Regions from separate parts of the Agromyces flavus genome, predicted to be linked through region 1. Evidence: predicted binding sites of a transcription regulator. Region 1 holds the regulator's gene; the other holds the start of a gene.
What was found. Region 1 encodes HrcA, which represses chaperone genes, less so after heat shock. Its sites were predicted from a motif close to TTNGCACTCGNNNNNNNCGAGTGCNAA; they were not measured.
Positions count from the first base shown of each region.

Region 1 (15,589 bases):
TGGACGAGCGTGAGCCGCGGGGAGGGCTCGGCCTCGTCGCAGACCTCGTCGACGGCCAGCTCGAGCCGACGCCCCTCGGCGGTCGCGACGACGCCGGTCACCACGCGCCCGCGTCCGTCGCCGACGGAGACGCGTTCGCCCGCGCGCACGCGCGCGACCGTGACCGCATGGCGCGCCTCGTCGCCGAGGAGGGTCACCGCGTCGCCGCGCCCGACCGCGGCGAGGTCGAGCGACTCGTCGAGGTAGAGGCTGCTCATCGCGCCATCCGCCCGATCGCCGCCGTCAGCCGAGGAACCGGTCGCGCAGCCGCGCGAACAGCCCCTGCTGGAAGTGCCCCAGCTGCGGCGGCTGCGCCTTGCGCACCTTGGCGAGCTGCTGCACGAGCTCGCGCTCCTTGTGGCTGAGCTTGGTGGGCGTGACGACATGCACCGCGACCTTGAGGTCGCCGCGGCCGCCGCCGCGGAGGTGCGTGATCCCGCGGTCCTTGACGGTGAGGATCTCGCCGCTCTGGACGCCCGCCTTGAGCTCGAGGTCGACGTCGCCGTCGAGCGCCTCGACCTTCGCGGTCGTGCCGAGCACGGCGTCGGTCATCTGCACCTCGAGCGTGCAGAGCAGGTCGTCGCCGTTGCGGCTGAAGACGTCGTGGTTGCGCACCTTGACCTCGAGGTAGAGGTCGCCGTTCGGGCCGCCGGCGGGTCCCGCCTCGCCCGAGCCCGGCATCTGCAGCCGAACTCCGGTGTCGACGCCGGCGGGCACGTCGACCGGCACCGTGCGGCGCGCACGCACGCGCCCCTGGCCCTGGCACGTCACGCACGGCGTCGCGATGATCGTGCCGTATCCGCGGCACGAACCGCACGGGCTCGAGGTCATCACGTTGCCGAGCAGCGACCGCACCGAGCGCTGGATGTGGCCGCTGCCGCCGCAGATGTCGCACGTGACGGGCGAGGTGCCCGGCTGGCAGCACGAGCCGTGACAGGTCTCGCATGTGACCGCGGTGTCGACCTCGAGGTCGCGGTGGGTGCCGAAGATCACCTCGTCGAGGCTCACCTCGAGCCGGATGAGCGCGTCCTGGCCGCGCTCGCGGCGCGACCGCGGGCCACGACTCGCCTGGCCGGCGCCGAAGAACGTCTCGAAGATGTCGCCGAACCCGCCGAAGCCGGCGCCCGAGAACCCGCCCTGGTCGCCGCCGAGGTCGTACTGCTGGCGCTGCTTGGGATCGGAGAGCACGTCGTACGCGTGCGTGACCTGCTTGAACCGCTCGGACGCCTCGGCGCCGGGGTTCACGTCGGGGTGCAGTTCGCGCGCGAGTCGGCGGTAGGCCTTCTTGATCTCGTCGGGGGTGGCGTCGCGAGAGACGCCGAGGACCTCGTAGTGGTCGGCCACTGCAGGCGGGTTCCTTTCGAATTTGCCGGTAGCGGATGCCGCGTCAGGCGGCTCCGCGCGGTTCAGCGCTCGCCGAGCGTGCGGGAGAGGTAGCGAGCGACGGCGCGCACCGCGGCCATGCTCTGCGAGTAGTCCATGCGGGTGGGGCCGACGATGCCGAGCCGTGACACGTCGCGGCCCGGGATCTCGAACGAGCTCGACACGACGGACGTGTCGCCGAGACCGTACGCGGCGTTCTCGCGGCCGATCCGGACGGTGATGCCGTCTTCCGAGGCCAGCTCGCCGAACAGCTTGAGGATGACGACCTGCTCCTCGATCGCCTCGATGACCCCGAGGATGTTCCCCGAGAAGTCCTGCTCGGTCCGCACGAGGTTCGCGGCGCCGGCCACGACGAGCCGGTCGCTCCGCGTGAACGCCGCCTGGTCGGCGAGCGTCGCCGCGAGCGTGCGGAGGACCTCGGCGTGCGCCCGGTCGGCGCTCGCGGTCTCGGCCGAGAGCGCGGTCGCGGCATCCGTCATCGTCAGGCCGGCGGCCACCTCGTTGAGGCGGTTGCGCAGCCGTCCGAGCGTCTCGTCGTCGGCGGGGTGGTCGAGCTCGGCGAGGCGCTGCTCGACCTGCCCGGTGTCGGAGATCAGGATGCACAGCACGCGCGTGGGCGCGAGCGAGACGAGCTCGACGTGGCGTACGCGAGCCCGCTGGAAGCTCGGGTACTGCACGACCGCGAGCTGCTTCGTGAGCTGGGAGACCAGCCGCACGGTGCGCGCGAGGAGCTCGTCGAGATCGGTCGACTCGCCGAGGAAGGTCTCGATCGCCTGCCGCTGTGCACTGGTGAGCGGGCGGACGTCGGCGAGCTGGTCGACGAACACGCGGTAGCCCTTGTCGGTCGGGATGCGGCCCGACGAGGTGTGCGGAGCGGCGATCAGCTCCTCCTCTTCGAGGACGGCCATGTCGTTGCGGATGGTCGCGGCCGACACGCCGAACGCGTGCCGCTCGACGATCGTCTTCGAGCCGACGGGCTCGCGGGAGGCGACGTAGTCCTGCACGATCGCGCGGAGCACGGCGAGACTGCGTTCGGAGACCATGGCCCTCGCTTCCCTCGACCGTCGTACGGGGCGCGCCGAGCTTTAGCACTCGGCTCACGTGACTGCTAATCATATCGCGACATTCAGGGACGGCACCGTTGCCGCCCCGATCGGCGCGGCAGTAGCGTGTGCATCGTCCCGCAGCACCATGCCCGCATCCCCCTTCCGCGGCAGGCGCGCGCTTCCCGATCCGAAAGGCAGTCACCATGACCGACCCCAGCGTCCCCCCGCACGACCCGAACGCCGCTCCGCAGCCGGCCGCCGCCGAGGCTGGCGCCCCCCTCTCGCAGGAGCAGGACGTCCAGTGGGGATCGTTCGCGCACCTCGGCGGCATCCTCGGCATCCTGCCGTCGCTGATCATCTGGCTCGTCTTCAAGGACCGCGGCCGCTTCACGGCGACCGAGTCGAAAGAGGCGCTGAACTTCCAGATCACCGCGCTGATCGGCTGGGTCGCGCTGTTCATCGTCTCGTCGATCCTCACGGCCGTGACGTTCGGCCTCTTCGGGTTCGTGGCGAGCCTGCTCTACCTCGCGCTGTGGGCGGCCGTGGTAGTCTTCTCCGTCCTCGGCTTCCTCAAGGCCAAGGAGGGCCAGCACTACCGCTACCCCTTCGCCATCCGCCTCATCAAGTAATCCGCCGCTTGGCGGCCCGCGACGCGCCGGTCGGGCATGCCTCGACCGGCGCGTCGCGCTGTGCCAGCATGATCACAACGACCCGCGATCCGGGCGCGACCTTCCAAGGAGCCAGCATCATGTCCGACGCACCACCTCCCACGCCTCCCACCCCGCCGCCCGGGGGAACCACGCCTCCGCCGCCGCCCGGCGGCACGACGCCTCCGCCGCCGGGCGGTCCGACGCCCCCTCCGCCCGCGGGCGACCCGGGCTACCAGGCGCAGCCCGGCTACCAGCAGCCCGGGCAGCAGAACGTCGCCATGAGCCCCCAGGACCAGCGTCTGTGGGCGACGCTCATCCACGTCGGCGGCATCTTCTTCTCGTTCGTCCCGGCGCTGGTCGGCTACCTGGTCCTCAAGGACCGCGGCAACTTCGTGCGCGAGCACTCGGCGACCGCGCTGAACTTCCAGATCACGATGCTCATCGCGAACATCGTCGCCGGCATCCTGTGGGTGCTCATCATCGGCATCTTCCTGTCGATCGCGATCTGGGTCGTCACGATCGTGTTCAGCATCATCGCGGCCGTGAAGGCCAACCAGGGTCAGCCGTACACCTACCCGCTGTCGATCAAGTTCGTCAGCTAGCAGCGAGCAGCCGTCGCACGACGGCATCCGCGAGCAACCGCCCTCGTCGCGTCAGCGTCAGCCGACCGGCGAGGGCGGTTCGCGCGTCCACGAGGCCGTCGGCGATGAGCCCGGCGACGGCGTGCCGGCCGCCCGCGTGGAGCGAGCCGACCTCGATGCCGTCGCGGATGCGGGTCGCGAGCAGCACGCGCTCGGTCTCCCGGGCGGCGCCGTCGAGGGTCTCGCGGCCGACCGCCGGCGACACGCCCGCGGCCAGGCGGTCCGCGTATGCGGACGGGTGCTTCGCGTTCCACCACCGCACGCCGCCGACATGGCTGTGCGCACCCGGGCCGACGCCCCACCAGTCGTCGCCGCGCCAGTAGCCGAGGTTGTGGCGAGAGCGATGCGCGGCATCCGTCGCCCAGTTCGACACCTCGTACCATCCGTAGCCCGCCGCGGCGAGCAGGTCGTCGGCCAGCTCGTACATGTCGGCCGAGAGGTCGTCGTCGGGCGCCGCGAGCTCGCCGCGCCGGATCTGCCGCGCGAGCTTCGTGCCGTCCTCGACGATGAGCGCGTAGGCGCTGACGTGGTCGGGCCGCTCCGCGATGACGGCCTCGAGGCTCCGGCGCCAGTCGTCGAGCGACTCCCCCGGCGTGCCGTAGATGAGGTCCAGGCTGACGTCGAGCCCGGCCTCGCGGGCCCAGCGCACCACCATGGGGACGCGCGCGGGGTCGTGCGTCCGGTCGAGCGCCGCGAGCACGTGGGGCACGGCCGACTGCATGCCGAAGGAGACGCGCGTGAACCCGCCGTCGGCCAGCCGTCTCAGGTCGTCGGCGTCGACCGAGTCGGGGTTGGCCTCGGTGGTCACCTCGGCGCCATCCGCGATCCCGAACTCGTCGCGGATCGCATCGAGCATGCGGACGAGGTCGGCGGCCGGCAGCAGCGTCGGCGTGCCGCCGCCGAAGAACACCGTGTCGGCCTGGCGGTCGGGGGCGCCGGATGCCGCGAGCACGCCCCGCGCGAAGCGCAGCTCGGCGATCGCCTGGTCGGCGTACCGCGCCTGCGAGGTGCCGCGCAGCTCGCCCGCGGTGTAGGTGTTGAAGTCGCAGTACCCGCACCGGACACGGCAGAACGGCACGTGCACGTAGACGCCGAATGCGCGGCCCATGGCAGCGGTCGTCGCGACGGCGGGAAGCAGGCCGTCGGCGGGCGCCGGGTCGGCGAGGGGAAGTGCGCCCGCCATCGTCAGGCGTATGCGGGATGCAGCGCCCGCAGCTCGCGCGTGGTCAACTCGCGCCGGCGACGGCGGATCGCCGGTGCGAAGATCCGCCGGATGCCGCCGCGTGGCTCGAGCACCGACCGGATCGTCAGCCACACCGTGTCGTCGTCGCGGTGCTCGAGGATGAACGACTCCTCGCCGCTCTCGGGTGCGTCACCGGTCGTGCCGTACGCGAAGCCGACGCGCTCGGGCTCGTCGATCACGTAGACCACGAGCATCGGGATGCCGCGTGCGCGGCGCCGCCCGCGCGGCTTGAGCGTCGCCGTCATGCCGGCGCCGACATACGGCGTGCCGTCGGGCCCGTACCGTTGCTCGACGCGGGCGGACGGCTGATCGGCGAGCGGCGCCCCGTCGGGACCGTACGTGATGCCGGTGTACTGCGCGCCCGTGCCCGGCGCCACGTCGACGACCTCGAACCCGGCGCCCTTTTGAACACCCCACGTCATCAGCTCCTCGGCAGCCCGATCGAAGCGGTCCCTGCCCGATCCGAGCTTCACGGAGTCCTCCGCGGGCCGGAACCCGGCGGGCGGATAGCGCAGCAGGTCGGGGTCGAGGGTGGCGCCGATGGCGCCGTACGTGACGGACTGGTCGGTGAAGGTGCTCCGGCGAGTCATCCGTCGATTCTACGGAACGGCCCTGACCGCGTCGGAACGCCTACTTCTTGGCGTCCTTCTTCTCGGTCTCGCCCGAGAGCGCGGCGATGAACGCCTCCTGGGGGACCTCGACGCGGCCGACCATCTTCATGCGCTTCTTGCCCTCCTTCTGCTTCTCGAGGAGCTTGCGCTTGCGGGTGATGTCGCCGCCGTAGCACTTCGCCAGCACGTCCTTGCGCATCGCCCGGATGGACTCGCGGGCGATGATGCGCGCGCCGATCGCGGCCTGGATCGGCACCTCGAACTGCTGCCGCGGGATGAGCTCGCGCAGGCGGCCGGTCATGAGCACGCCGTAGGCGTAGGCCTTGTCGCGGTGCACGATGGCGCTGAACGCGTCGACCTGCTCGCCCTGCAGCAGGATGTCGACCTTCACGAGGTCGGCGGCCTGCTCGCCCGAGGGCTCGTAGTCGAGGCTCGCGTAGCCGGCCGTCTTCGACTTCAGCTGGTCGAAGAAGTCGAACACGATCTCGCCGAGGGGCATGTTGTAGCGGATCTCGACCCGGTCCTCGCCGAGGTACTCCATGCCGAGCAGGTTGCCGCGGCGCGACTGGCAGAGCTCCATGATGGTGCCGACGTAGTCCTTGGGCGCGAGGATGGCCGCCTTGACCATGGGCTCGCGGACCTCGGCGATCTTGCCGCCGGTCGGGAACTCGCTCGGGTTCGTCACGGTGACGGTCTTCTTGTCCTCCGTCGTGACCTCGTAGACCACCGACGGCGCCGTGTTGATGATGTCGAGACCGAACTCGCGACGCAGGCGCTCGGTCACGATCTCGAGGTGCAGGAGGCCGAGGAACCCGGCGCGGAAGCCGAAGCCGAGGGCGACCGAGGTCTCGGGCTCGTAGACGAGCGCGGCATCCGACAGCTTGAGCTTGTCGAGCGCCTCGCGCAGCTCGGGATAGTCGCTGCCGTCGATCGGGTACAGGCCCGAGAACACCATGGGCAGCGGCTCGGTGTACCCGGCGAGCGGCTCGCTCGCGGACTTGACCGCCGTGGTCACCGTGTCGCCGACCTTCGACTGGCGCACGTCCTTCACGCCCGTGATGAGGTATCCGACCTCGCCGACGCCGAGTCCCTTGGTGGGCGTGGGCTCGGGTGCGCTCACGCCGATCTCGAGGATCTCGTGCGTCGCCTTGGTCGACATCATCTGGATGCGCTCGCGCGGGTTGAGCTGGCCGTCGACCATGCGCACGTAGGTGACGACGCCGCGGTAGCTGTCGTAGACGGAGTCGAAGATCATGGCGCGCGCCGGGGCATCGGCGTTGCCGACGGGCGCCGGGATGCGCTCGACGACGCGGTCGAGCAGGTCCTCGACGCCCATGCCGGTCTTGCCGGAGACGCGCAGCACGTCGTCGGGCGACCCGCCGATCAGGTCGGCGAGCTCCTTCGCGTACTTCTCGGGCTCGGCGGCCGGCAGGTCGATCTTGTTGAGCACGGGGATGATCTCGAGGTCGTTCTCGAGCGCGAGGTAGAGGTTGGCGAGCGTCTGCGCCTCGATGCCCTGCGCCGCGTCGACGAGCAGGATGGCGCCCTCGCACGCCGCGAGCGAGCGCGAGACCTCGTAGCTGAAGTCGACGTGGCCGGGCGTGTCGATCATGTTCAGGGCGTACGACGTCTCGCCGTGCTGCCAGGGCATGCGCACGGCCTGGCTCTTGATCGTGATGCCGCGCTCGCGCTCGATGTCCATGCGATCGAGGTACTGCGCCCGCATGTCGCGGTCGGCCACGACGCCGGTGATCTGGAGCATGCGGTCGGCGAGCGTCGACTTGCCGTGGTCGATGTGCGCGATGATGCAGAAGTTGCGGATCAGCGCGGGATCGGTGGCGGCGGGCACCGGGGGGTGAGCGGCTCTCGGAGACATCCCGACGATTCTCCCATGCGGCAGATCGCACTTTCGACGGATGCCGCGGAAGGGGGCGGTCACTAGGCTGAATCGCACCATGACCGTGCTCGATGCCCCCCTCGTCGGACGGGTGCAGCCATCGGCGCTGCGGCCCGTGTTCACCTCGCTGCGCGTCGGCCTCCACGTTCTCGTCGTCGGCCTCACGATCTTCGTGGCCGCCCGGGCGGCGGTCGTCGGCAGCGAGGACCTCGTCGCGATCGTCATCCTGTCGATCGCGTTCCTCGGCACCTACGCGGTCGGCATCGTCACCGCCCACCAGGTGATCACGCCGTGGATGCGCGCCGGATGGCTCGTGATGCTGCTCGGCCTCTGGCTCGGGCTCGCGGCTCTGACGCCCGATGCCGCGTTCCTCGCCTTCCCGCTGTTCTTCATCGAGCTGCACGTCCTCCCGGCGCGCTGGAGCGTGCCGCTCGTGGCGGTGACGTTCGTGCTGAGCGTGTGGGGTTCGACGTCGCACCTCGGATTCGAGGTCGGCAGCGTGGTCGGCCCCCTGATCTCCGCCGGTGTGGCCGTCATCATCGGCCTGGGCTACCGGGCCATGGCCGTGGAGTCGCGCGAGCGCCAGGCGCTCATCCTCGACCTGCTCGCCACGCGCGAGGAGCTCGCCGCGGCGAGCCGCGAGGCGGGCACGCTCGCCGAACGCGAGCGCATCGCACGCGAGATCCACGACACCGTCGCGCAGGGGCTCTCGTCGATCCAGATGCTGCTGCACGCGGCCGAACGCGACGTCGCCGACGAGGGCACGCGGGACAAGCTGAGACTCGCCCGCGAGACCGCGGCCGACAACCTCCAGGAGACCCGCCGGTTCATCCGGGAGCTCACGCCGCCCGCGCTCGACGAACGCACCCTGCCCGCCGCGCTCCGTCGCCTCGCCGACGCCACGAACGAGCAGTCGGCGCAGGCGGGCTCGCGTACTCGCGTGTCGTTCTCGATGAGCGGCGAGCCGGTCGCCCTTCCCATGTCGATCGAGGCGACGCTGCTGCGGATCGCGCAGGGCTCGCTCTCGAACGTCGTCAAGCACGCCGATGCGGCGCGCGCCGAGCTGACGCTCAGCTACCTCGGCGACGAGGTCGCGCTCGACGTCGTCGACGACGGCGTGGGCTTCGACCCCGTCCTGTTGGAGGGCGAGCGCGCGGGCGAGCCGTCGTTCGGCCTCCGGGCGATCCGGCAGCGCGCCGAGAACCTCGGCGGTACCGCCGACGTCGAGTCCAGGCCAGGCGGCGGAACGGCGCTGTCCGTGCGGATCCCGGCGGTGGCCGCGTGATCCGGCTCCTGCTGAGCGACGATCACCCCGTCGTGCGCGCCGGCATGCGCGCGCTGCTCGAGGCCGAGCCCGACCTCGAGGTCACGGGCGAGGCCGCGTCCGCCGAGGAGGCCGTGCGCCTCGCCGCCAGCCCCGGCATCGACCTCGTGCTGATGGACCTGCAGTTCCCGGGCTCGCTGCAGGGCGTGGAGGCCACCCGCCGCATCAGGTCGCTCCCCGACTCCCCGCGCGTGCTCGTGCTGACGAACTACGACACCGACGCCGACATCCTCGGCGCGATCGAGGCCGGAGCGAGCGGGTACCTGCTCAAGGACGCCCCGCCCGGCGAGCTCGTCGCGGCGATCCGGGCCGCGGCGGCCGGCGAGTCGGCGCTCGCCCCTGCCGTCGCGTCGCGCCTCGACGAATCGCAGCGCAGTGCCGACCAGCGGCTGACCGTGCGCGAGGCCGAGGTGCTGCAGCTCGTCGCGGCCGGCAGCACCAACCGCGAGATCGGGAAGGCGCTGTTCCTCAGCGAGGCGACCGTCAAGTCGCACCTCGTGCACATCTTCACCAAGCTCGGCGTCGGCTCGCGCACCGCGGCGGTGGCGAGGGCCCGCGAGCTCGGCGCGATCAGGGCGGGCTGACGGATGCCGCGCGCCCGCGTCATCCTCGTGCACGGCATCCGCACGTCCGCCACCATGTGGCGGGGGCAGGTCGCGCGACTCGAGCGGCACGACCTCGAGGTGATCCCCGTCGACCTGCCGGGTCATGGCGCCCGGATCGACGAGGCGTTCACGATCGAGGCCGCCATGCGCGCCATCGACGAGGCCGTCGGTCGATCCGATGAGACTGACGGTGGGGCGCCGCGTCTGCTGGTCGGGCTGAGCCTCGGCGGGTACGTCGCGATCGAGTACGCGGCGCGCCATCGCGATCGCATCGACGGACTCGTCGCCGCGGCGTGCGGGACGCGGCCGCGTGGGTGGGCGCTCCGGGGATACGCGGCGATCGCGGCGGTGATCGGCCGCCTTCCCGATCGCGGCCGCGGCCTGAACGACGCGATGGCCCGGCTGTTCCTCTCCCCCTCGGCCGTCGACGACGTGCTCGCGGGCGGTGTCGCGCTCGACGTCATGCAGCCCGCGCTCGCGGCCGTGGCCGAGCTCGACGTCGAGCGCGCGATCGCGGCCGTCGAGGTGCCGATCTGGTTCGTCAACGGCCGCATGGACCATTTCCGGCTCGAGGAGCGCCGGATGACCCGGGCGGCCCGCGACGGCCACCTCGTGCTCATCGACCGCGCCACCCACCTGGTCAGCCTCGTGCGCCCCGACGACTTCGCCGCGGCGGTGCTCGGCGCGGTCGCCGAACTCGAGGCGCGCGCTGCCCGGCGCCGCCGAACCGCGGCGCGGCTGGGCGCCGCCCGCATTGGTGCCGCCCGGCCCTAGCTGGTATCGTTGCCTGTTGGCTTGCGTGTGGGTCCCACCCCGCACGATGCGCCGCGACGGCCCCTCTACCGATTGCGGCACTCACTCCGGTACCCGCAGAACACACGAAAGACGAACCACGTGGCAAACATCAAGTCGCAGATCAAGCGCATCCGCACCAACCGCAAGGCCGAGGAGCGCAACAAGGCCGTCAAGAGCGAGCTGAAGACCGTCGTCCGCGCTGCGCGCGAGGCCGTCGCCGCCGGCGACAAGGAGAAGGCGACCGCTGCCCTCCGCGTCGCGACGCGCAAGCTCGACAAGGCCGTGAGCAAGGGCGTCATCCACCGCAACCAGGCCGCGAACCGCAAGTCGGCCATCGCGAAGCAGGTCGCCGCGCTCTGATCCGAGCCGTTCGTTCGAAGGCCCCCACCGTCCGGTGCGGGGCCTTCGTCGTCTCCGCTCGGCGTCCGCGCGGTCGAAGCGCGCGGTGAGTGCGCGCGTGGGCGCGGGCGGGAGCCGTCAGGCGTCGACGATCCCGCGCGCCGCGATGACACCGATGAGCCGCTCGAGGGCGAAGACCGGGTCGCGCTCGGCGCCCTTGACCGCGGCGTCGGCGGCCGCGAGCGCCTGGATCGCGGATCCGAGGCCCTCATCGGTCCAGCCCATGAGGTCGCGTCGGGCTCGATCGACCTGCCATGGCGCGAGGCCGAGTGCGCCGGCCGCCGCGCCGCGTGCGCCGGCGACCTTGGCCATGGTGCGCACCTTCATGGCGAACGCCGCGACCATGGGAACCGGATCGGCACCGGAGTCGAGCGCGTGGCGAAGCGCGATGAGCGCCTCGCCGTGCCGTCCGGCGATCGCGGCATCGGCGACCTCGAACGACGTGGTCTCGACGCGACCGCCGTAGTATCTCGCGACGGTCGCCTCGTCGACGTCGCCGGGGACGTCGGCGATCAGCTGCCGGCACGCGGCGGCCAGCTCGCCGAGGTCGTCGCTGAAGGCCGCGACGAGCGCTCGGAGCGCCGCTGGCGCGATGCGTCGGCGGGCGAGCCGGAACTCGTCGGCGGCGAAATCCTGCTTCTCGGAGTCCTTGCGCAGTTCGGCGCACACGATCTCGACGCCGCCGCCCTCGCCCGCGCGGATCGCGTCGAGCAGCTTCTTGCCGCGCATGCCGGCTCGGTGGCGCAGCACCACGGTGGTGCCGTCGGCGGGATCGGCGAGGTAGTCGAGCGCATCGGCGAGGAACTCGTCGCTGGCCTTCTCGACTCCACTGACGCGGATGAGCCGCGGCTCGCCGAAGAGCGACGGGCTCGCGAGAGTGATCAGCGTGCCGCGTGCGTACCCGTCGGCCTCGAGGTCGCTGACCTCGAGCGACGGGTCGTCTGCACGCAGGGCATCGCGCAGCATCGTCGAGGCGCGCTCGGCGAGCACGTCTTCCGGGCCGGAGATGAGCACGATCGGCGCCGCTCGCGCCGCCTTCCACGCGAGCTGCGGGATCGCGACCTTCGCCTTCGCCGTTCCTCCGCGTGCCGCCACGACTCTCCCTCCGCCTGCACGTGCTGCAGAGCCCGCACCAGTCTACGGAGGCCCGGCGACACCGATCGCGGGATCATCTCGCTCCGATCGCAGCGCGCTGTTAGAGTCGAACCGCTTCGCAGCGCAAAGCTGGGTCGGAAACACACGAGCGCCGGGCTCCTCCGGGTCGCTGGACAGGAGCAGCGGTGGTGGATGCGATTGATGCGCTTCCGGTCGGCGTCGTGCGCATCGGCGCGGGGCACGAGGTCTCGCACGCGAACGACTGGTTCTGCGCATGGCTGGGCCTGGGAGCCGAGCACATCGTCGGCAGGCCGCTCGAGGAGTTCCTGATCCAGGCGCACGACGACCTGTTCCCCGCGGGAAGCGGGCCAGGACCGTGGATGATGCTCGACAAGCGACGCCCGAGCAAGGCCGTCATGGTTACGCGTTCTGAGGGCGACGGGCACGAGATGCTCGTGTTGTCGGAGGCCTCGGAGCGCTGGCGAGCCCTGTGCGAACTTCGCCGGAGCCATGCTCTCGCCGATCGCACTCGGGCGCGTCTCGAGCTGGTGATGGATTCCTCCGTGGCCTTCTCGACGGCCACCTCCGAAGAGCGGCTGGCGATGATCCTCGCGGACACGGCGACGCGCGCATACCGCGCCGAGCACTCCGCGGTCTACCTGCACCAACCCGGCGGGTCGAGCACCCTCGCCGCCGGCCACGACCCCTTCGACGGGCGGGTGGACTACGAATCGCTGATCAGCTTGGTGAGCGTGCCGCGCCGAACCATCAAGGTCGTCGGGCCGGAGGATGGCGAGCTCCTGCTTCCCGACCTGGGCGCAGAGATGCGGGCCGCCGGCGTTCACGCGCTGATCGCGGCACCGCTCCATCACGAGGAGATGGACTTCGGCGCGTTCATCAGCTGGTTCCATCACGTCCGCACCTTCGACGATGAAGCCGCCCCGCTCGCGGAAGCCCTCGCGGGACAGGCAGCACAGGCCCTCGCGACCCTGCGACTGCAGAATCGTCTGGCGCATGCCGCGACCCATGATGACGTGACCGGTCTGCCCAACCGGCGCCTTCTGGAGTTGGAGCTGTCCACCATCGTGGGCGAGGTCGGTTGCGCGACGCTGTTCGTCGACCTCGACGGATTCAAGGAGGTCAATGACCGCTTGGGCCACCACGCCGGCGATCGCCTGCTCCATGACGCTGGACGCCGACTGCTGTCCGGCGTGCGCGCCGGCGACGTGGTCGCCCGCTTCGGCGGTGACGAGTTCGTGATCGTCTGCCGCACCGACGACCCCGCTGCCGCGATGGAGGTCGCGCACCGGGTCCTCGAGCTGCTTCACGGGCTGGATGACGTCGCGTCGACCCATTCACGGCTGAACGCGAGCATCGGCGTCGCGTGGGCTCCCCCTTCGAGCGGTCTCAGCGCCGAGCACCTCATTCGCGCCGCCGACCTGGCGATGTACGACGCCAAGGCAGCGGGCGGCGACCGGATCGTGCTCGCCGACACCTGGACCACGGTCGCCGACCCCCCGCCGGGCGACCGCCGAGGGAACGCGACCGCACGGTCTGACCTTCCACGAGCTGTCATCTGACCCCACGGCCGCCGCTCCGGCTGATGGGTGACACCGATCCGCTCCTGAGCGTCGGGCGAAACCGCACTCGGGTCGCCGCGCTCCGACCAGAGCGCGAACCGTCCCCCGTCGACGACCAGTGCGCCGGCTCCCGAGCGATCGCTGCGGACCGGAACGGTACCGACCTCGGCGAGCAATCCGAGCAGGCTCGGTGTCGGATGGCCGTAGCCGTTGGCCGCACCCACGCCGATGAATCCGACGGATGCTGCGAGCTCGCGGTAGAGCGCCGGATCCTGATCCGCGCTGCCGTGATGGGCGACCTTCACGACATCGGCACGCCCGAGGTCGTGCTCGCGGAGCAGGGCGGCCTGCGCCTCCGCGCCGAGGTCGCCCAGGAAGACCGCACGGTAGCCGTCGGCGATGAGATCGAGCACGACGCTCGCGTCGTTGCCCGGATCGGCTCGTGCCGGCGGCCAGAGCACGCGCCATCGGGCGTCGCCGAGCCGGCCGGTCGCACCCGCGCCGACCTGGACGAGTTCTGCGCCTCCGCGCGCGAGTGGGTCGAGCGCCCGGTCGGAGCGCCGTCCGTCGAGGGGGCCGTGCAGGACCACGTCGACCCGGCCGGCGATCGCCTCTGCCCCTCCGGCGTGGTCGGCATCCCAGTGGGTGATGATCGCCAGGTCGAGCCGGTCCACGCCCGTGAGCGAGAGGCACCCGGCGAGGCGTGCGGGGTCGGGTCCGGTGTCGATGAGCAGGACGGCCCCGCCGTCGCGGACCAGCACGGCGTCGCCCTGCCCGACATCGCACTGGAGCACGTCCCAGTCAGCGGGAAGAGTCGCGTGCACGAGGACGGGCCGGCCCGCCGCGACGCCGACCGGCACGGCGAGGGACAGACAGAGCGTGATCGCGGCCGCCACGCGGACGGCGCGCGGGATCCGACCCGGCCGAGACCGCACGGCGAGGACGACACCCGCGCCGATGGACGCGGCGCAGAGGACGGCGCCGCCAGCGTCGGGCAGCCAGGGCACCGCTTGGAACGGCATGGACTCGACACCACGCGCGAGGAGCGCGATCCATGAGGCCGGCAACCACGCGACCTGGAGCGCCGCGAACCCCGCCGACGGCAGCACCGGCAGGAGGAGGCAGCCGACGAGTCCAGCCATCGTCGCGATCGGTGCCGCGGGAGCGGCGAGGAGATTGGCGGGCACCCCGTAGACGGGCACGACGGGCTCGAGCAGCACGAGCACCGGCTGGCACGCGAGTTGCGCCGCGAGCGGGACCGCGAGCACCAGGGCGAACGTCCGTGGCATCCAGCGGCCGAGCAGCGCCGCGAGCGGTCCGGATCCGAGCACGAGTCCCGCCGTGGCGCAGACCGAGAGCGCGAACCCGAAGTCCCGGGAGTACCACGGGTCGACGACCAGCAGCACGATGGTCGCGAGTCCCAGTGCCGGCACGCCGCCGCCCGTGCGGCCGGTGGCGCAGGCGACCAGCACGACGACCGCCATCGCGGCCGCACGGACCACGCTGGACTCGGGCGTGACGAGCACGACGAAGCCCCCGAGTGCCACGAGCGCGACGATCACGCGGATCGAACGACGCAGGCGCATCGCGCCCGCGGCCCAGAACGCGAGGGCCGTCACGAGCGCGCAGTTCGCCCCGCTGACCGCCGTCAGGTGGGTGAGCGACGCACCGGCCATCGCCTCCTCGAGGTCGGACCGGAGTCGCGACGTGTCTCCGATGGCGAGTCCTGGAACCAGCGCGCCGCCGTCGCCGCCGAGACGTTCGGCACCGTCGGCCAGACCCGCGCGGAGTGGATGGGTCCACGCGACGAGCGGCGGCGCCGGGCCGACGACCACGATCTCGGACGCCCGGAAGCGGAACGCCGCACGCTCGGATCCGGGCAGCTCGCCGACCCGTCCGGCGAGCTCGAGCCGCGAGCCGAAGCCCACCCGCGGAGACGGCGCGTCGACGTCGGGGATCGAGACGTCGAGCGCCAGCGCCGGCGCGTCGCGCCCGTCGACGGCGAGCAGCGTGGCGCGGGCGCGCTGCGAACCCTCGCCGCCCCAGGGCGACCCCGTCTCCGGCCGAGGCGAGGAATCGAGTCGCACGGTGAGCTCGATCGGCTGCCGGGTCGCCGCCGCCTCGAGCAGCGGGCTCGACTGCCGTGCGGAGAGCGCCGTTGCGGCCGTGGTCGCGGACAGCCCGGCGCACGCCATCGCCACGAGGACCGGCGCGCCGAGGATCACCCATGACGACCGTCGCGGGCGCGGCGACATCGCACCCCTCCGACCCCGCCGGGTGC
Region 1 covers NZ_LT629755.1:1,353,729-1,369,317, forward strand. Annotated here, with positions in the region: gene BLT99_RS06405 (16S rRNA (uracil(1498)-N(3))-methyltransferase) at 1-257, opposite strand, end outside; gene dnaJ (molecular chaperone DnaJ) at 283-1,383, opposite strand; gene hrcA (heat-inducible transcriptional repressor HrcA) at 1,446-2,465, opposite strand; gene BLT99_RS06420 (DUF4870 domain-containing protein) at 2,672-3,097, shown strand; gene BLT99_RS17980 (DUF4870 domain-containing protein) at 3,217-3,720, shown strand; gene hemW (radical SAM family heme chaperone HemW) at 3,713-4,942, opposite strand; gene BLT99_RS06440 (DUF1990 family protein) at 4,945-5,592, opposite strand; gene lepA (translation elongation factor 4) at 5,633-7,489, opposite strand; gene BLT99_RS06450 (sensor histidine kinase) at 7,569-8,795, shown strand; gene BLT99_RS06455 (response regulator) at 8,792-9,418, shown strand; gene BLT99_RS06460 (alpha/beta fold hydrolase) at 9,422-10,213, shown strand; gene rpsT (30S ribosomal protein S20) at 10,334-10,594, shown strand; gene holA (DNA polymerase III subunit delta) at 10,712-11,728, opposite strand; gene BLT99_RS17985 (GGDEF domain-containing protein) at 11,950-13,308, shown strand; partial or broken gene BLT99_RS18165 (ComEC/Rec2 family competence protein) at 13,884-15,563, opposite strand.

Region 2 (15,589 bases), 1.1 Mb from region 1:
TGGCGCTCTCGCTCGAGAAGCCGATCTACGCCGTCAACCACCTCGTGGGGCACGTGGGCGCCGACCTGCTCGGCGACCGGCCGCTCGAGACGCCGAGCGTCGCGCTGCTCGTCTCGGGAGGCCACACGTCGCTGCTGCTCGTGCGCGACCTGGACTCCGACGTCGAACTGCTCGGCGAGACGATCGACGACGCGGCCGGCGAAGCGTTCGACAAGGTCGCCCGGCTGCTCGGCCTGCCCTACCCCGGCGGGCCCGAGATCGACCGCGCCGCGGTCGGCGGCGACCCCGACGCCATTCGCTTCCCCCGCGGACTCACGCGGCCGAAGGACCTCGAGCGGCATCGCTACGACTTCTCGTTCTCGGGCCTGAAGACCGCGGTCGCGCGCTGGGTCGAGCAGCGCGACGCCGCTGGCGAGCCCGTTCCGTTGGCCGACGTCGCGGCGAGCTTCCGCGAGGCCGTGGTCGACGTGCTCGTCTCGAAGGCCATCGCGGCGTGCACCGACCTCGGCGTGCCGCGGCTCCTGCTCGGCGGGGGCGTCGTCGCGAACCGGCGGCTTCGCGAGGTCGCCGAGCAGCGAGCGGATGCCGCGGGCATCTCCCTGCGCGTCCCGCCGCTGTCGCTCTGCACCGACAACGGCGCCATGATCGCGGCCCTCGGCGCACGGCTCGTCATGGCCGGGCATGCGCCGTCGACGCTCGACTTCGGAGCCGATTCGACCCTGCCCGTCACCGACATCCAGACGTAGCGCGGCGTCGCACTCCGACGCTGGAGGACATGGGGACTTCTGCCCCTGCCGGCCGTCTGCGGTGCGCGCTATCGTGGCGCGAGAACCCGCGAATGCGGGGTGCCGACGCGCGCCGCCGGTCGTTGACACCGTCCTGCGGCGCTGCCAGCATGGCCCAGTCCATGCACTCACCGAGGGAGCAGCTTCACATGACCGATCCGAACGCCGACCCGAACGTGCCGAACGTTCCTCCGCCTCCGCCCGCCCAGACCGCGCCGTCGTACGGCACCAACGCCCCGTCCTACGACACGAGCTCGCCCTCGTACGCCGCCGCTCCGGCCGGGCAGAAGACCAACGTCCTCGCGATCGTGTCGCTCGTGTCGGCGTTCTTCATCTCGCTCGTCGCCATCATCACGGGGCACATCGCCCTGAGCCAGATCAAGAAGACGGGCGAGCAGGGCCGCGGCCTCGCGATCGCCGGACTCATCATCGGGTACGTCGGCCTCGTCGTCGGCATCATCGTCGCGATCGTGTGGTTCGCCATCATCGGCACCGCGATCAGCACCGGCAACGTCACCACCTACTGATCCACCCGCAGCACGGAAGGGGCTCGACATGAGCGATCCGAGGAATCCCGACGAGCCGGCCCAGCCGGTCACCCCGTCAGAACCGACGGTTCCAGCTGAGCCCGTCGAGCCCCCCGTGCCCGCGGAGCCGGTCGAGCCCACCATCCCGGCCGAGCCGACCGAGCCGTCCATCCCCGCCGAGCCGAGCCCCGAGCCCGGCCCCGCGGCGCCCGAGCCGTTCCACCCGCTCGAGGTGCCCGAACCGCCCGCGCCCCCGTCGGCGCCCGGGACGCCCAGCGCTCCGCCGCCGCCATCCGCACCCGAGCCGCCGGCACCGCCGGCGCCGCCCTCCTACGAGGCGGGCGTCCCGTCGTCGCCGTACGGCGCGGCGTCCGACGCCACGCCGCCCGTGTACGGCGCGGCTCCCGCGGCGTACGGCCAGGGCGCGCAGTACGGCGCGCCCTCCGATCCGTACGCGGCGGCTCCGCCGGCGTACGGGGCCGCGCCCGGCGCGGGCGTCCCCGGGTACACGGCGCCGTCGGCGAAGCCGACGCCGGTCTACAGCCTCATCTCGCTGATCGCCGGCATCATCGGCATCATCGGCTCGCCGATCCTCTTCGTGCCGTTCGTCGGCGGCGTGCTCGGCCTGTTCGTGCCGGCCGCCGCGGTCGTGCTCGGCTTCATCGGGCGCCGCAAGGAGCCGGCCGCCAAGGGCATGTGGCTCACGGGCATCGTGCTCGGCTTCATCGGCCTGGCGCTCGCCATCCTGTCGTTCGTCCTGTGGGGCGTGCTCTTCGCCGTGAGCGGCAGCTACAGCGGCTACCCCTACTGATCCCGACGCCGTGACCCACGAGCGGATGCCTCCCGCCGAGCGCCCGACCGGAGCGGATCCGGCCGAGGCGCCCGCCGCCGGCGCTCCGCCCGCGGTTCCGACGCACACGGCGCCGACCCCCATCGGGCCGCACACCGCGATCGAGCCCGAGACCGCGCCGCCCGCCGACGGGCAGGAAAGACCCTCGGCGGCTCCGCCGCGCGAGATCGATCGGCCGTACGACACCGGCGAGCTGCACGGACTGCCGACGGGGCAGCTGCTCGCCGTACGTCGCCCCGAGCCCGAGATCCGCGTGGACGACCTCGAGGAGGACGAGCACCGCCGCCTCTACAGCTACGTCGCTGCCGTGCTCGGCGTGGCCGGCGCCGCGGCGTCCCTGCTCGTCGGATGGATGTTCCCGCTGTCGATCGCCGCGATCGTGTTCGGCGTGCTCGGCCTCCGACGTGAGGAGCACGGCCGCATCCCCGCCTTCGTCGGCATCGGCACCGGCATCGCGGGCCTCGTGTTCTCGTTCGTCTGGCTCGGCTACTACGCCATCGTGTTCGGCGCGTTGAGGCCCTGAGTCAGAGACGTTCGACGAGGAGGGCGACGTGCCGCCCCTCCTCACGGGTGAGCACGATCGTGGCGGCGTCGTCGCCCTTGAGCTTGAGCCGGGTGCGGAGCGCCGCAGGGTCGACGTCGACGCCGCGTTTCTTGATCTCGAGCGTGCCGACCCCGCGGGCGTGCAGCGCCTGGCGGAGGTGCCGCTCGTCGGCGGGCAGCCGCTCGAGCACGCGGAACGCCCGCGCGAACGGGCTCTCGACGAGTCGGTCGCCGGTGAAGTAGGCGATGCCGTCGCTCAGCATCCACGCCCCGTTGGAGCGGGCGAGGTCGCCGATGAGCCGGGCGCGGATCACCGCCCCGTCGGGCTCGTACAGGTAGTCGCCCAGCGGCCCGACGGGCGCATCCTCGCTGTCGGCCGGCGCGACCAGCTCGTGCGCTGCGTCGCCGCGGATGACGAGCGCGGCACGGCCGACGCCGCTCCGGGCGAGCGCACCCGTCCACACCGCGAGCTCGACGACGTCGCCGTCGACCGAGACCCATTGCGCCTCCGTCCCGGCCGGGACCACCCCGCGATCGGTGCCGGGACCGAGCTTGACGCCCACCGGCATCCGCTCGCCCAGGCCGAACGCGAAGTCGAGCGAGGGCGAGTACTCGGCCGCATCGGCGAGGCGGGTCGTGGTGCCGCCCGCGGTGGTACGGCGCGCGGGGTCGAGCCACGCGCCGTCGATGCCGGCGAGCGAGACGTCCTCGGCGCGGGCGTGGAGCACGCGCACGCGGGGAAACGGGGTGAGGTTGAAGGCCGCGACGGCCGCCGTCACCTCGTCGGCCTCGGCCGCGGTCACCTCGAGGTCGATCGCCGCGAAGGCGAGCGCATCGCCGCCGATGCCGCAGCCCAGGTCGGCGACGTGCCGGAGCCCGGCGCGTGCGTAGCGCCCGGCGTGGAGCGCGGCCACGCGGAGCCTCGTGGACTGCTCGAGCCCGGCCTCGGTGAACAGCATGCGGTCGGCGAACTCGCCGAACTTCGAGCGCGCCCGGGTGCGCAGTTTGGACTGGCTCAGCACGGCGGCCACGAGTCCGGGGGAGTGGCCCTGCTTGCGCAGGTCGGCCACGGTGCGCACCACGTCGGCGCTGCTGGTCCAGGCCGGAAGCGAGTCGAGGAGGTCGAGGCCCTGCGGGGAGAGCAGCTGCACCAGCTCGTCGCGTTCCACGCGGCCACGCTAGCACTGCGACATCCGCTGGCACTCACGTTGCACGAGTGCCAGAACCACCATAGACTCGGGTTAGCACTCTCACTCAGAGGCTGCTAACCCCAGTCTTCGTCAAGAAAGAGGTCAACCGTGTCGGTTTCCATCAAGCCGCTCGAGGATCGCATCGTCATCAAGCAGGTCGAGGCCGAGCAGACCACCGCTTCGGGCCTGGTCATCCCCGACACCGCCAAGGAGAAGCCGCAGGAGGGCGAGGTCGTCGCCGTGGGCCCGGGCCGCATCGACGACAACGGCAACCGCGTCCCGCTCGACGTGTCCGTCGGCGACAAGGTCCTGTACTCCAAGTACGGCGGCACCGAGGTGAAGTTCGGCGGCGAGGAGTTCCTCGTGCTGTCGGCTCGCGACGTGCTGGCGGTCGTCGTCCGCTAGTCGGCACCGACATCGTCCGCGGCCCGGATGCCACTCGGCATCCGGGCCGCGTCGCGTCTCCGGGCCCGAACACGACGGCGATCGGATGGCGCGTCCCGGCCGGATCTCGACGGAGGACGGCAGGCGATCCGCCGGCCCGGGTCGGCGGCCGCACGTAGGCTGATCCGGTGACCTCCGCTCCACCGACCGCCTCACGGGCGCGAACTCCGCGTGCGAGCCTCAATCGTGCAGGGCTCGCCTACGCGGTCTCCGCCTACGCGCTGTGGGGCTTCCTCCCCATCTACTTCATCGCGCTCGCGCCCACCACGCCCGTCGAGATCGTCGCGTGGCGCATCCTGCTCTCGCTGGTGTTCTGCGCCCTGCTCATCGCCCTGACACGCTCGTGGCGCACGTTCGCCGGGCTGCTCCGAGACCGCCGCGTGGTGCTCATCATGGGGGCGGCGGGCGCGCTCATCTTCGTCAACTGGCTCACGTACGTCTTCGCGGCCGTGTCCGGCCAAGTCGTCGAGGCCGCGCTCGGGTACTTCATCAACCCGATCGTGACGGTCTTCCTCGGGGTGCTCGTGCTCAGGGAACGCCTCAACGCCGTGCAGTGGACCGCGGTGGGCATCTCGATCGTCGCCGTCGTCGTGCTCGCCGTCGGATACGGCCAGGTGCCGTGGATCGCGCTGGTGCTGGCCTTCAGCTTCGGCTTCTACGGGCTCATCAAGAAGCACGTGGGCCCCCGGGTCGACGCCGTCTCCGGCCTGACGCTCGAGACCGCGTGGCTCGCGCCGCTCGCCGCCGTGCTGCTCGTCGTCGAGGGCCTCACCACCGGGCTCACCATGGGCACCGAAGGCACCTGGCACACGGTGCTGCTGCTCGCGGCCGGAGCCGTCACCGCGATCCCGCTGCTGCTCTTCGCGGCCGCCTCCCGGCGCCTGCCGCTGATCTACATGGGCTTCATCCAGTACTTCGCCCCGTTCATCCAGTTCCTGGTCGGGGTCGTGATCCTGAACGAGCCCATGCCGCTCGAGCGATGGATCGGCTTCGGACTCGTCTGGATCGCGCTCGTCGTGCTGGCGTTCGACCTCGCCAGGGGCGCACGCGCCGCCCGTCGGGCGGCGCTCGCGGCCCTCTGACCGTGGCGAGCGGTCCTGGCGCACCCCGCGATCTGGGGGTTGCGCGCGGGTGGAGCCGACGGCGATTGCGTGCGCGAAACGGGCCGCCGACGCGCATTTCATGCGCATCCGCGCACCGATGTGTCGCTCGGGTAACGATTGGCCCGGTGTTACCGGGTTGTGATCGGGATCGCTTGTTTCGACCAGACCCGGGCAATACTGTCAAACCACCGGCGTCGGAAGACGCTGCAATCTGTGTACCGATCCTTCAGTCCCAAGGAGCAACATGAGCGTATTCGCGAAGGCCACCGCCTCGCGCTCGGCTCGCGCGGCCTGGACGGGCATCGCCATCGCCGGCGTGTCCGCCCTCCTCCTCACCGCGTGCAGCACGGGCGGCAATCCGGAGCCCGCCGAGTCGGAGGAAGCCGCCGACACTGGCGACGCGCTGGAGATCGAGGCGGGTGAGCGCGACCTCACCCTGAAGGTCGGCACCATCCTTCCCCAGAGCGGCACCCTCGCCTTCCTCGGCCCGCCCGAGGAGGCCGGCGTGGCGCTCGCCGCGCAGGAGATCAACGAGGCCGATGCCGGCATCAACGTCGAGGTCGTCTACCGCGACTCCGGCGACACCACGACCGACATCGCCACCGTCTCGGTGACCGACCTCCTCTCGCAGGACGTCTCGGCCATCGTCGGTGCGGCGTCGTCCGGTGTGTCGCTCACCGTGATCGACCAGATCACATCCGCCGGTGTCGTGCACTTCTCGCCCGCCAACACGTCGCCCGACTTCACGGACTACGAGGACAACGGGCTGTACTTCCGTACGGCTCCCTCCGACCTGCTTCAGGGCGAGGTGCTCGGCAACCTGATCGCCGAGGACGGCGCGTCCACGCTCGGCCTGCTCGTGCTGAACGACCCGTACGGCACCGGACTCGCCGGTGCCCTGAAGGAGACGTTCGAGTCGGCCGGCGGCGAGGTCGTCGCCGAGGAGCTGTTCAACACCGGTGACTCGAACTTCGACTCGCAGCTCTCGGCGATCAACGCCGCGAACCCCGATGCCGTGGCCGTCATCACATTCGACGAGTCCAAGGTCGTCGTTCCGGCGCTCGTCGGCTCCGGGTACCCCGGCAGCCAGCTGTACTTCGTCGATGGCAACCTGAAGGACTACAGCGCTGACTTCGCCCCCGGCTTGATCGCCGATGCGAAGGGCACGCTGCCCGGTCCGAAGCTCGAGGACGACTTCCGCGAGCGCCTCCTCGAGGTCGACCCGGCCCTGACCGACTTCAGCTACGGCCCCGAGTCGTACGACGCGCTCATGCTCATCGCGATGGCCGCCTATGCGGCGAACAGCGTCGAGGGCACCGACATCGGCGAGTACCTCCAGCAGGTGTCGGGTGGCTCGGGCGACGGTGAGAAGGTCACGTCCTTCGCCGACGCCGCGGCGCTCCTCGCCGAGGGCCAGCAGGTCGACTACGACGGTGCATCGGGTCCGATCACCCTCAATGAGAAGGGTGACCCGACCGAGGCGACCATCGGCATCTACCAGTACGGTGACGACAACAAGTACACCCGCATCAACTGATCGCTGACGCGACACGAAGGGCCCTGGCTCCGGCCGGGGCCCTTTCGTCTGTCCGCGGGAATGCCCATGGGATGGAAGGATGCGGTGTCGAGCGGATGCCGTCGGGGTCGTGCCCGGCGCTCAGAACCCGTGCGAAGCGCCCGGTTCCGGCCGACGTGATGCCGGGACGCGACCCGGTCCGAGGCGACCACCGTGGATCGCAGCCGCCCGCTCGGTACAATGCGCCTCACGTGAGGTTCGGTTCACATGAGCCATCGTGGGACCATCGCGGGCGGTGATCGCATGCCTGGCGCCATCGACATGCGACGAGGGGAGGCGGTCACAGCGTGGCACCGTCCAGGACAGGCGAGTCGGCAGTCGATCGGTAGCGATGTCGCCGATCCGCAGCCGCCGTGTCGTGTCACGTGCCGAGAACGGCGAAGGGGCGGATGCCGTAGCATCCGCCCCTTCGACCACCCGAGGTGGCTCAGTCCTGCCCGAGCGTACCGAGGTACAGGCCGATGACCTTCGGGTCGTTCAGCAGCTCGCGCCCGGGGCCCTCGTACGCGTCACGACCCTGGTCGAGCACGTACCCTCGGTCGCAGATCTGGAGGCAGCGCCGAGCGTTCTGCTCGACCATGATGGTCGTCACGCCCGCACGGTTGATCTCCTTGACCCGGAGGAACGCCTCGTCCTGGCGGACGGGGGAGAGACCGGCCGACGGCTCGTCGAGCAGCAGCACGTGCGGCCCCATCATCAGCGCGCGCGACATGGCGACCATCTGGCGCTCGCCACCTGAGAGCGAGCCGGCGCGCTGGCCGAGTCGCTTGCCGAGCTCCGGGAAGATCTCGGTCACGAACTCGAGGCGCTCCTTGAGCCCCTTGGGCTTCTGGAAGAGGCCCATCTCGAGGTTCTCCTGGATGGTGAGCGAGGGGAACACGTTGTTCGTCTGCGGGACGAACCCGACGCCCTTCGCGACCAGCCGGTTCGCCTTGAGGTTGGTGATCTCCTCGCCCTGCAGGTAGATGCCACCCTCGCGGACGCGCACCAGGCCGAAGATGGCCTTCAAGAGCGTCGACTTGCCGGCGCCGTTGGGGCCGATGATGCCGATCAGCTCACCTTGGCGGGCGGTCAGCGAGCAGCCGTTGAGGATGTTCACGCCCGGCAGGTACCCGGCGGTCACGTCGCGCACCTCGACGACCATGTCGTCCTGGGCGACCGCGGTGCCGCCCGCAGGCTGCGGGGCCGCGGCCGGGACCGATTCACTGTTCGTCATCGATGAGCTCCTTCAGTGCTTCGACGTGGCCGGTGTCGGTCGCGCCGAGATCCGTGTCGTGGTGCGCGCCGAGATAGGCGTCGATCACGGCCTGGTCCTGCATGACCGTGTGAGGGTCGCCCTCGGCCACGATCTTGCCCTCGGCCATCACGACGACCCAGTCGGCGATGTGGCGCACCATGTGCATGTCGTGCTCGACGAACAGCACGGTCATGCCCTGCGACTTCAGGTCGAGGATGTGGTCGAGCAGCGACTGGGTCAGTGCCGGGTTGACCCCGGCCATCGGCTCGTCGAGCATCACGAGGGTGGGGTCGCTCATGAGCGCCCGAGCCATCTCGAGCAGCTTGCGCTGGCCGCCCGAGAGGCTCGCCGCGTAGTCCTCCTGCTTGGCGTCGAGCTTGAAGCGCGTCAGCAGCTCCTTCGCCTTCGCCTCGATCTCGTCCTCCTGCTTGCGCCACAGGAACGGCAGGATCGACCGGAAGAGGTTCTCGCCGGTCTGCGACTTCGCGCCCAGCTTCATGTTGTCGAGCACCGTGAGCAGGCCGAGCGCCTTCGTCAGCTGGAAGGTGCGGATGAGGCCCATGCGCGCGACCCGGTACGCCGGAACGTGCGCGAGCGAACGGCCGTCGAACTCCCACTTGCCCTCGTCGGGCTTGTCGAAGCCCGTGAGCAGGTTGAAGAACGTGGTCTTGCCGGCGCCGTTCGGGCCGATGAGGGCCGTGATGGCCCCGCGTGGGATCTCGACGTGATCGACGTCGACGGCGGTGAGGCCGCCGAACGTGCGCTTGACGCCGTCGGCGACGAGGATCGGATCGACCTTCTTGACGCCCGGTGCGGCGTCGCCGACGTGGAGGCCGGTGCTCTTGACCGGCTTGGTCGCGGGAGTGACGTTATCGGACAAAGGCCAACTCCTTCTTATTGCCGAAGATGCCCTGTGGCCTGAAGACCACGAGCAGCATGATGCCAACGCCCACCAGGATGAACGTGAGCTGGCCCGCCTGCACCGGCGTCATGAACGGGAACCAGCCGGCCTCCACCCCACGGGCAACGAATCCCGAAAAGAACGAGATGAGCACCCAGAAGAGCATCGCACCCACGATGGGACCGAGGATCGTCGCGGCGCCGCCCAGCAGCAGGATCGCGTAGATGAAAAACGTCAGCGACGTCTGGTAGTTCGCCGGCACGACCGCGCGGGGCATGATGAACACCATGCCCGCGACAGTGCCGAAGACGCCACCGAGGATCAGGCTCTGCATCTTGTAGGAGTACACGTTCTTGCCGAGCGCACGCACGGCGTCCTCGTCCTCGCGGATGCCCTTGATCACGCGACCCCACGGACTGCGCATGAGCAGCCAGGTGAAGAGGGCCGCGAGGATCACGATGGTCCAGCCCACGATCCGGATCCACCAGTCGTAGGCGTTGTACGTGAACGGACCGAACCCGTACGTGCCGTCGGGGATGGGGTTCAGCGCCGCGAACCCGCCCTTGTAGCCCTGGAGGCCGCTCGCCGAGCCTGTGACGTCCTCGAACGTGTTCGTGGTGAAGATGAGGCGGAGGATCTCGGCTGCGGCGATGGTGACGATGGCCAGGTAGTCGGCTCGCAGTCGCAGGGTCGGGATACCGAGGATGAGCGCGAACACCACTGAGGCGCCGATGCCGGTGAGCACCGCCGCCCACACCGGGAAGCCGAACGTGAGCGTGGAGATCGCGTAGCCGTAGGCACCGATGGCCATGAAGCCCGCCTGGCCGAAGTTGAGCAGGCCCGTGTAGCCGAAGTGGATCGCCAGGCCGAGCGCCGCGAGGGCGTAGGCGGCGGTCGTCGGGCTGATGAGCTGCTGCGACGCGTTGGAGAGGATCGCAATCCAGTCGATCATGAGGTCGCTCCTTATCCGATTCTCTCTCGGCGACCGAGGATGCCCTGCGGTCGGAACAGCAGCACGAGGATCAGCACGACCAGCGCGCCGACGTACTTCATGTCGCTCGGCAGCCAGAGCGTGGAGAGCTCGACGAAGAGGCCCACGATGAGCGAGCCGACGAGCGCGCCGAACGCGGTGCCGAGACCGCCCAGGGTGACCGCGGCGAAGATGAGCAGCAGGATCTGGAAGCCCATGTCCCAGCTCACGCCCGGGCGGAAGTACGCCCAGAGGATGCCCGAGAGGCCCGCGAGCACGGCGCCGAGGACCCACACGATGCGGATGACGCGGTCGACATCGATGCCGCTCGCGGCGGCGAGCGGCGCGTTGTCGGACACTGCCCGAGTGGCCTTGCCGATGCGCGTGCGGAGCAGGAAGTAGGCGACCGCGAGCAGCACCACGATGGAGGTCGCCATGCTGATCACGTCGATCCACGAGAGCGTGATGGGCCCGATGTGGATGTCGGAGGGCAGCGTGGCGCCCGGCAGCTGGCGCGTCGCGCCGCCGTAGAAGAACTGGTAGGTGTACCGGATCGCGAGCGAGAGGCCGATGCTGACGATCATGAGCGGGATCAGCGCGACCCCGCGCCGTCGCAGCGGCTTCCAGAGCGCCGCGTCGAGCGTCCAGCCGAGCGCGCCGGAGAGCACCAGCGAGATGATCAGCGCGAGCCAGACCGGCAGCGCGAGATCGACCCCGAAGGTCAGCATCATCAAGGCGCCGAAGGTGACCATCTCGGCGTGCGCGAAGTTCGACAACCCGGTGGTGCCGAAGATGAGCGACAGGCCGATCGCGGCGAGCGCGAGCAGGAGGCCGAAGTTCAGGCCGTTCACCACCCGGATGAGCACCTGCGCGCCGAGGTCGGTCGTGACTCGCTGGCCTTCGCCGAGGAAGAAGTTGACGGACTTGCGGTTCGTCAGGCCGAACTCGGCCTCGACGGTCGACTGGCCGTCCTCGACGACGACGCCCTCGGGGAGCGTGTCCTCGTTGAGCGTGATCTCATAGGTCGCCTTCTCGGGAACGCCGATCGTCCAGCGCCCGTCGGCGTCGGTCTCGGTCGATCCTTCGAATCCGTTGCCCTCGACCGTGATCTCGACGCCCCTCAGGGGCTCGTCCTCGTACTGCACGTTGCCGCTGAAGAAGTACTCGAACTCCTCTTCGGCCGCCGTGTCCGTACCCCCTTCGTCCGCCAACGCAGGGGACGCTGCGATGCCGGACAGAGTGAGTGCGGAGACGAGGAGTCCGAAGAGGATGAGCCACCTCCCGCGAGAACGTGTGGGGACTGTTCGCGTGGGTTCCACTGCACCTCCAAAGATCCCGACCGGGGGTTACGGTCGGGTCCGGCTTCCTGACGACGACGTCGTCGACAGTACGTGCCGATTATGTCCCAAGTGTTTCACCAAGGCTCACGATCGGCCCTCGATTGTTATCCGGGGAATGCCGCACGCGCAAACTCGCTTAAACTCTCTGTACCGCATCGACGCGCCGTGCCCCGCGATCTGCGGTGCGCGCGGGCGATCGAGCACGACTCGACACGAAGGGGCGACATGGATCAGGCCGATCCGTTCGGATTCACGGGACTCACGTACGACGACGTCCTCCTGCTGCCGGGACACACCGACGTGATCCCGAGCGAGGCCGACACGAGCTCGCGCCTGACGAAGCGCATCACGGTCGCCACCCCGCTGCTCTCCGCCGCGATGGACACCGTGACCGAGGCCCGCATGGCGATCGCCATGGCCCGCCAGGGCGGTATCGGCATCCTGCACCGCAACCTCTCGATCGCCGAGCAGGCCGACATGGTCGACCGCGTGAAGCGCAGCGAGTCGGGCATGGTCTCCAACCCGGTGACCACGACGCCCGATGCCACGGTTGCCGAGGTCGACGAGCTCTGTGCGACCTACCGGGTCTCGGGCCTGCCCGTGGTCGACGACGAGGGGATCCTCGTCGGCATCATCACCAACCGCGACATGCGCTTCGTCTCCGACTTCGAGAAGCCGACCACCAAGGTCGTCGACGTCATGACGAAGATGCCGCTCATCACCGGCCGGGTCGGCATGGACCCCGACGAGGCCGTCGCGATCTTCGCGCAGCACAAGGTCGAGAAGCTCCCGCTGGTCGACGACGCGGGCCGGCTGACCGGCCTCATCACCGTGAAGGACTTCGACAAGTCCGAGCAGTACCCGAATGCCACGAAGGATGCCGAGGGCCGCCTGCGGGTCGGCGCCGCGATGGGCTTCTTCGGCGACGCGTGGGAGCGCGCCGAGGCGCTGCGCGACGCGGGCGTCGACGTGCTGGTCGTCGACACCGCCAACGGCGAGTCGGCCGGCGTGCTCGACATCATCCGCCGGCTCAAGGCCGACCCGACGTTCGCGCACATCGACGTGATCGGCGGCAACGTCGCGACGTACGAGGGCGCGAAGGCGCTCGTCGACGCGGGTGCCGACGCCGTCAAGGTCGGCGTGGGTCCGGGGTCGATCTGCACCACGCGCGTCGTGGCGGGCGTGGGCGTGCCCCAGATCACCGCCGTGTACGAGGCGTCCAAGGCCACCAGGCCCGCTGGCGTGCCGCTCATCGCCGACGGCGGCCTGCAGTTCTCGGGCGACATCGCCAAGGCCCTCGTCGCCGGCGCCGACACGGTCATGCTCGGGTCGCTGCTCGCGGGCACCGCCGAGAGCCCGGGCGACCTGGTGTTCCAGAACGGCAAGCAGTACAAGGCGTACCGCGGCATGGGCTCGCTGGGCGCGCTGCAGACCCGCGGCAAGAAGACGTCGTACTCGAAGGACCGCTACTTCCAAGCCGACGTTCCGAGCGACGAGAAGCTCATCCCCGAGGGCATCGAGGGCCAGGTGCCCTACCGCGGCCCCGTTTCGGCCGTCGCGTACCAGCTCGTCGGCGGCCTGCGGCAGTCGATGTTCTACGTCGGCGCACGGACGATCGCCGACCTCAAGGCGAAGGGCCGCTTCGTGCGGATCACCCCGGCCGGCCTGAAGGAATCGCACCCGCACGACGTGCAGTTCGTCGTCGAGGCGCCGAACTACACGAGGTAGCGTCAGCGCGCGTCGGCGAGTCGCGTGATCGCCTCGGAGAGGACTTCGGGTGAGCACGCGAGGTTGAGGCGCGCGTGGCCGCGGCCGGCTTCGGCGCCGAATCCGGGCCCGGGCGCGAGCGCGACACGCGCCCGCGTGAGCGCACGTTCGGCCGGGTCGTCCCCCCATCCGAGCGCGGAGAGGTCGAGCCAGGCGAGGTAGCTGGCGTCCGGCATCCGGTACCGCACTTCGGGCAGGAGGTCGGCGAGCAGGTCGACGAGGAGCCGCCGGTTGTCGTCGATCGACGCGAGCACGCCGTCGAGCCAGTACGCGCCGTGGCGGAATGCGGCGATGGACGCGATCGCGCCGAACTGCCCCATCCGCCACTCGACCTCGTAGGGGAGGGCTGCCCGGACGGCGTCGCCGCGCTCGCTCGCGGTCAGGATCATGGCGGCCTTGAGTCCGGCCAGGTTGAACGCCTTCGACGCCGCGCTGATCGCGATCCCATGCTCCCGCGCCGCATCGGACACGGTCAGGAACGGCACGTACGGCGCGTCGGGCTGGGCGAGGGGTCCGTGCACCTCGTCGGAGACGATCGTGACGGCGAAGCGTGCGGCGAGGTCGGCGAGCGCCGCGAGGTCGTCGCGGTGGTGCACGTGCCCGACGGGGTTGTGCGGATTGCAGAGCACCATGGCGCGCGCACCCTCGGCGAACGCGGCCTCGATGCCGGCCAGGTCGAGCGACCATCCGTCGTCGATGCCGCCGGCGAGCGGCACCTCGACGACCGTCGCGCCGGCCTCCGTGACGAGGTCGAAGAACGGCGGGTAGATGGGCGGGTTGATGACGACGCCGGCACCCGGCCCGACGACGCGGCGCAGCACCTCGACGATGCCCATGCTGACATCGGCTGTGCAGGTGACCTGCCCCGGGTCGGGCTCCCAGCCCAGGCGTGCGGCTGCGAACTCGGCGAACGCCTCGGCCACCGGGCGGCTGCCCCGGTTGTAGCCCGTGTCGGAGCGGCGGACCGCGGCGTGCAGCGCCTCGGCGATCGGCTCGGCGAGCGGGTAGTCCATCTCGGCGACGGGCAGTGGCAGCACGTCGGGGTCGTAGGCGGTCCACTTCGCGCTCGTGCGCGTGCGGAGCAGGTCGATCGGGTCGGCGGCGACGCGGTGCATGCCTCCAGCCTGCCGCAGTCGCGCCCGTGGCGACACCCGTTCAGGGGCCGGATGTCGCGGGGACGTCGCGGCGCGCCATCCGCCTGTGTAATCTGGTCGGCTGCCCATCGGGCGCCGCGGCGCAGACCGCGAACGGAGAACGGATCGACCCATGGGCTTCATCGACGTCAACGGCGTCTCCTTCTCGCTGCCCGACGGTCGGCCGCTGCTGGCCGACCTCGCCTTCCGGGTCGCCGAGGGTCGCACGACCGCGCTCATCGGGCAGAACGGGGCGGGCAAGACGACGCTGCTGCGCATCATCCGGGGCGACCTACGCCCCGACGAGGGCAGCGTGCAGGTCGACGGCGGCCTCGGCGTGATGGACCAGTTCGTGGGCCGCGGCGAGGTCGTCGAGGGGGTCGACCGCACCGTGCACGGGCTCCTCGTCTCCGTGGCCCCGGTGCGCGTGCGTGCCGCGGCGATCGAGCTCGAGCAGGCCGAGAACGCGCTCATCGAGACGGATGACACGGCCGCCCAGATGCGGTACGCGTCGGCGCTCGCCGAGTACGCCGAGGCGGGCGGCTACGACCAGGAGGTCGTCTGGGACCACTGCACCATGGCGGCCCTCGGCGTGCCGTTCGAGCGGGCGAAGTGGCGCGAGCTCACCACGCTGTCGGGCGGCGAGCAGAAGCGGCTCGCCCTCGAGGCGCTGCTGCGCGGGCCCGAGGAGGTGCTGCTCCTCGACGAGCCCGACAACTCGCTCGACGTTCCCGGCAAGCGCTGGCTCGAGCAGCAGTTGCGCGCGACGCCGAAGACCGTGCTGCTGGTATCGCACGACCGCGAGCTGCTCGCGCGCGCGGCCGACCGCATCGTCACGCTCGAGGCGGGCGCTGCGGGCAGTACCGCGTGGGTGCACGGCGGTAGCTTCCGCGGCTACCACGCCGCCCGCGAGGAGCGTTTCGCGCGGCTCGACGAGCTGCGCCGCCGGTGGGACGAGCAGCACGCGCAGCTGAAGCAGCTCGTGCAGACCCTCAAGGTCAAGGCGACGTACAACGACGGCATGGCGTCGCGCTACCAGGCCGCCGTGACGCGCCTGCGCAAGTTCGAGGAAGCGGGTCCGCCCGAGGAGCGGCCGCCGGACCAGGCCGTCTCGATGCGGCTGCGCGGCGCCCGCACGGGCAAGCGTGCGGTCGTCTGCGAGCGGCTCGAGCTGACCGGATTGATGCGTCCGTTCGACCTCGAGGTCTGGTACGGCGATCGGG
Region 2 covers NZ_LT629755.1:228,102-243,690, forward strand. Annotated here, with positions in the region: gene tsaD (tRNA (adenosine(37)-N6)-threonylcarbamoyltransferase complex transferase subunit TsaD) at 1-746, shown strand, start outside; gene BLT99_RS01195 (DUF4190 domain-containing protein) at 935-1,312, shown strand; gene BLT99_RS01200 (DUF4190 domain-containing protein) at 1,341-2,123, shown strand; gene BLT99_RS01205 (DUF4190 domain-containing protein) at 2,149-2,685, shown strand; gene BLT99_RS01210 (class I SAM-dependent methyltransferase) at 2,687-3,874, opposite strand; gene groES (co-chaperone GroES) at 4,004-4,300, shown strand; gene rarD (EamA family transporter RarD) at 4,468-5,421, shown strand; gene BLT99_RS01225 (ABC transporter substrate-binding protein) at 5,687-6,979, shown strand; gene BLT99_RS01230 (ABC transporter ATP-binding protein) at 7,446-8,234, opposite strand; gene BLT99_RS01235 (ABC transporter ATP-binding protein) at 8,221-9,135, opposite strand; gene BLT99_RS01240 (branched-chain amino acid ABC transporter permease) at 9,125-10,105, opposite strand; gene BLT99_RS01245 (branched-chain amino acid ABC transporter permease) at 10,120-11,397, opposite strand; gene guaB (IMP dehydrogenase) at 11,692-13,194, shown strand; gene BLT99_RS01255 (MalY/PatB family protein) at 13,197-14,348, opposite strand; gene BLT99_RS01260 (ABC-F family ATP-binding cassette domain-containing protein) at 14,500-15,589, shown strand, end outside.
Region 2: groES (co-chaperone GroES) is a predicted target of HrcA. The motif match lies at 3,902-3,928, and genes of this name have one in related genera.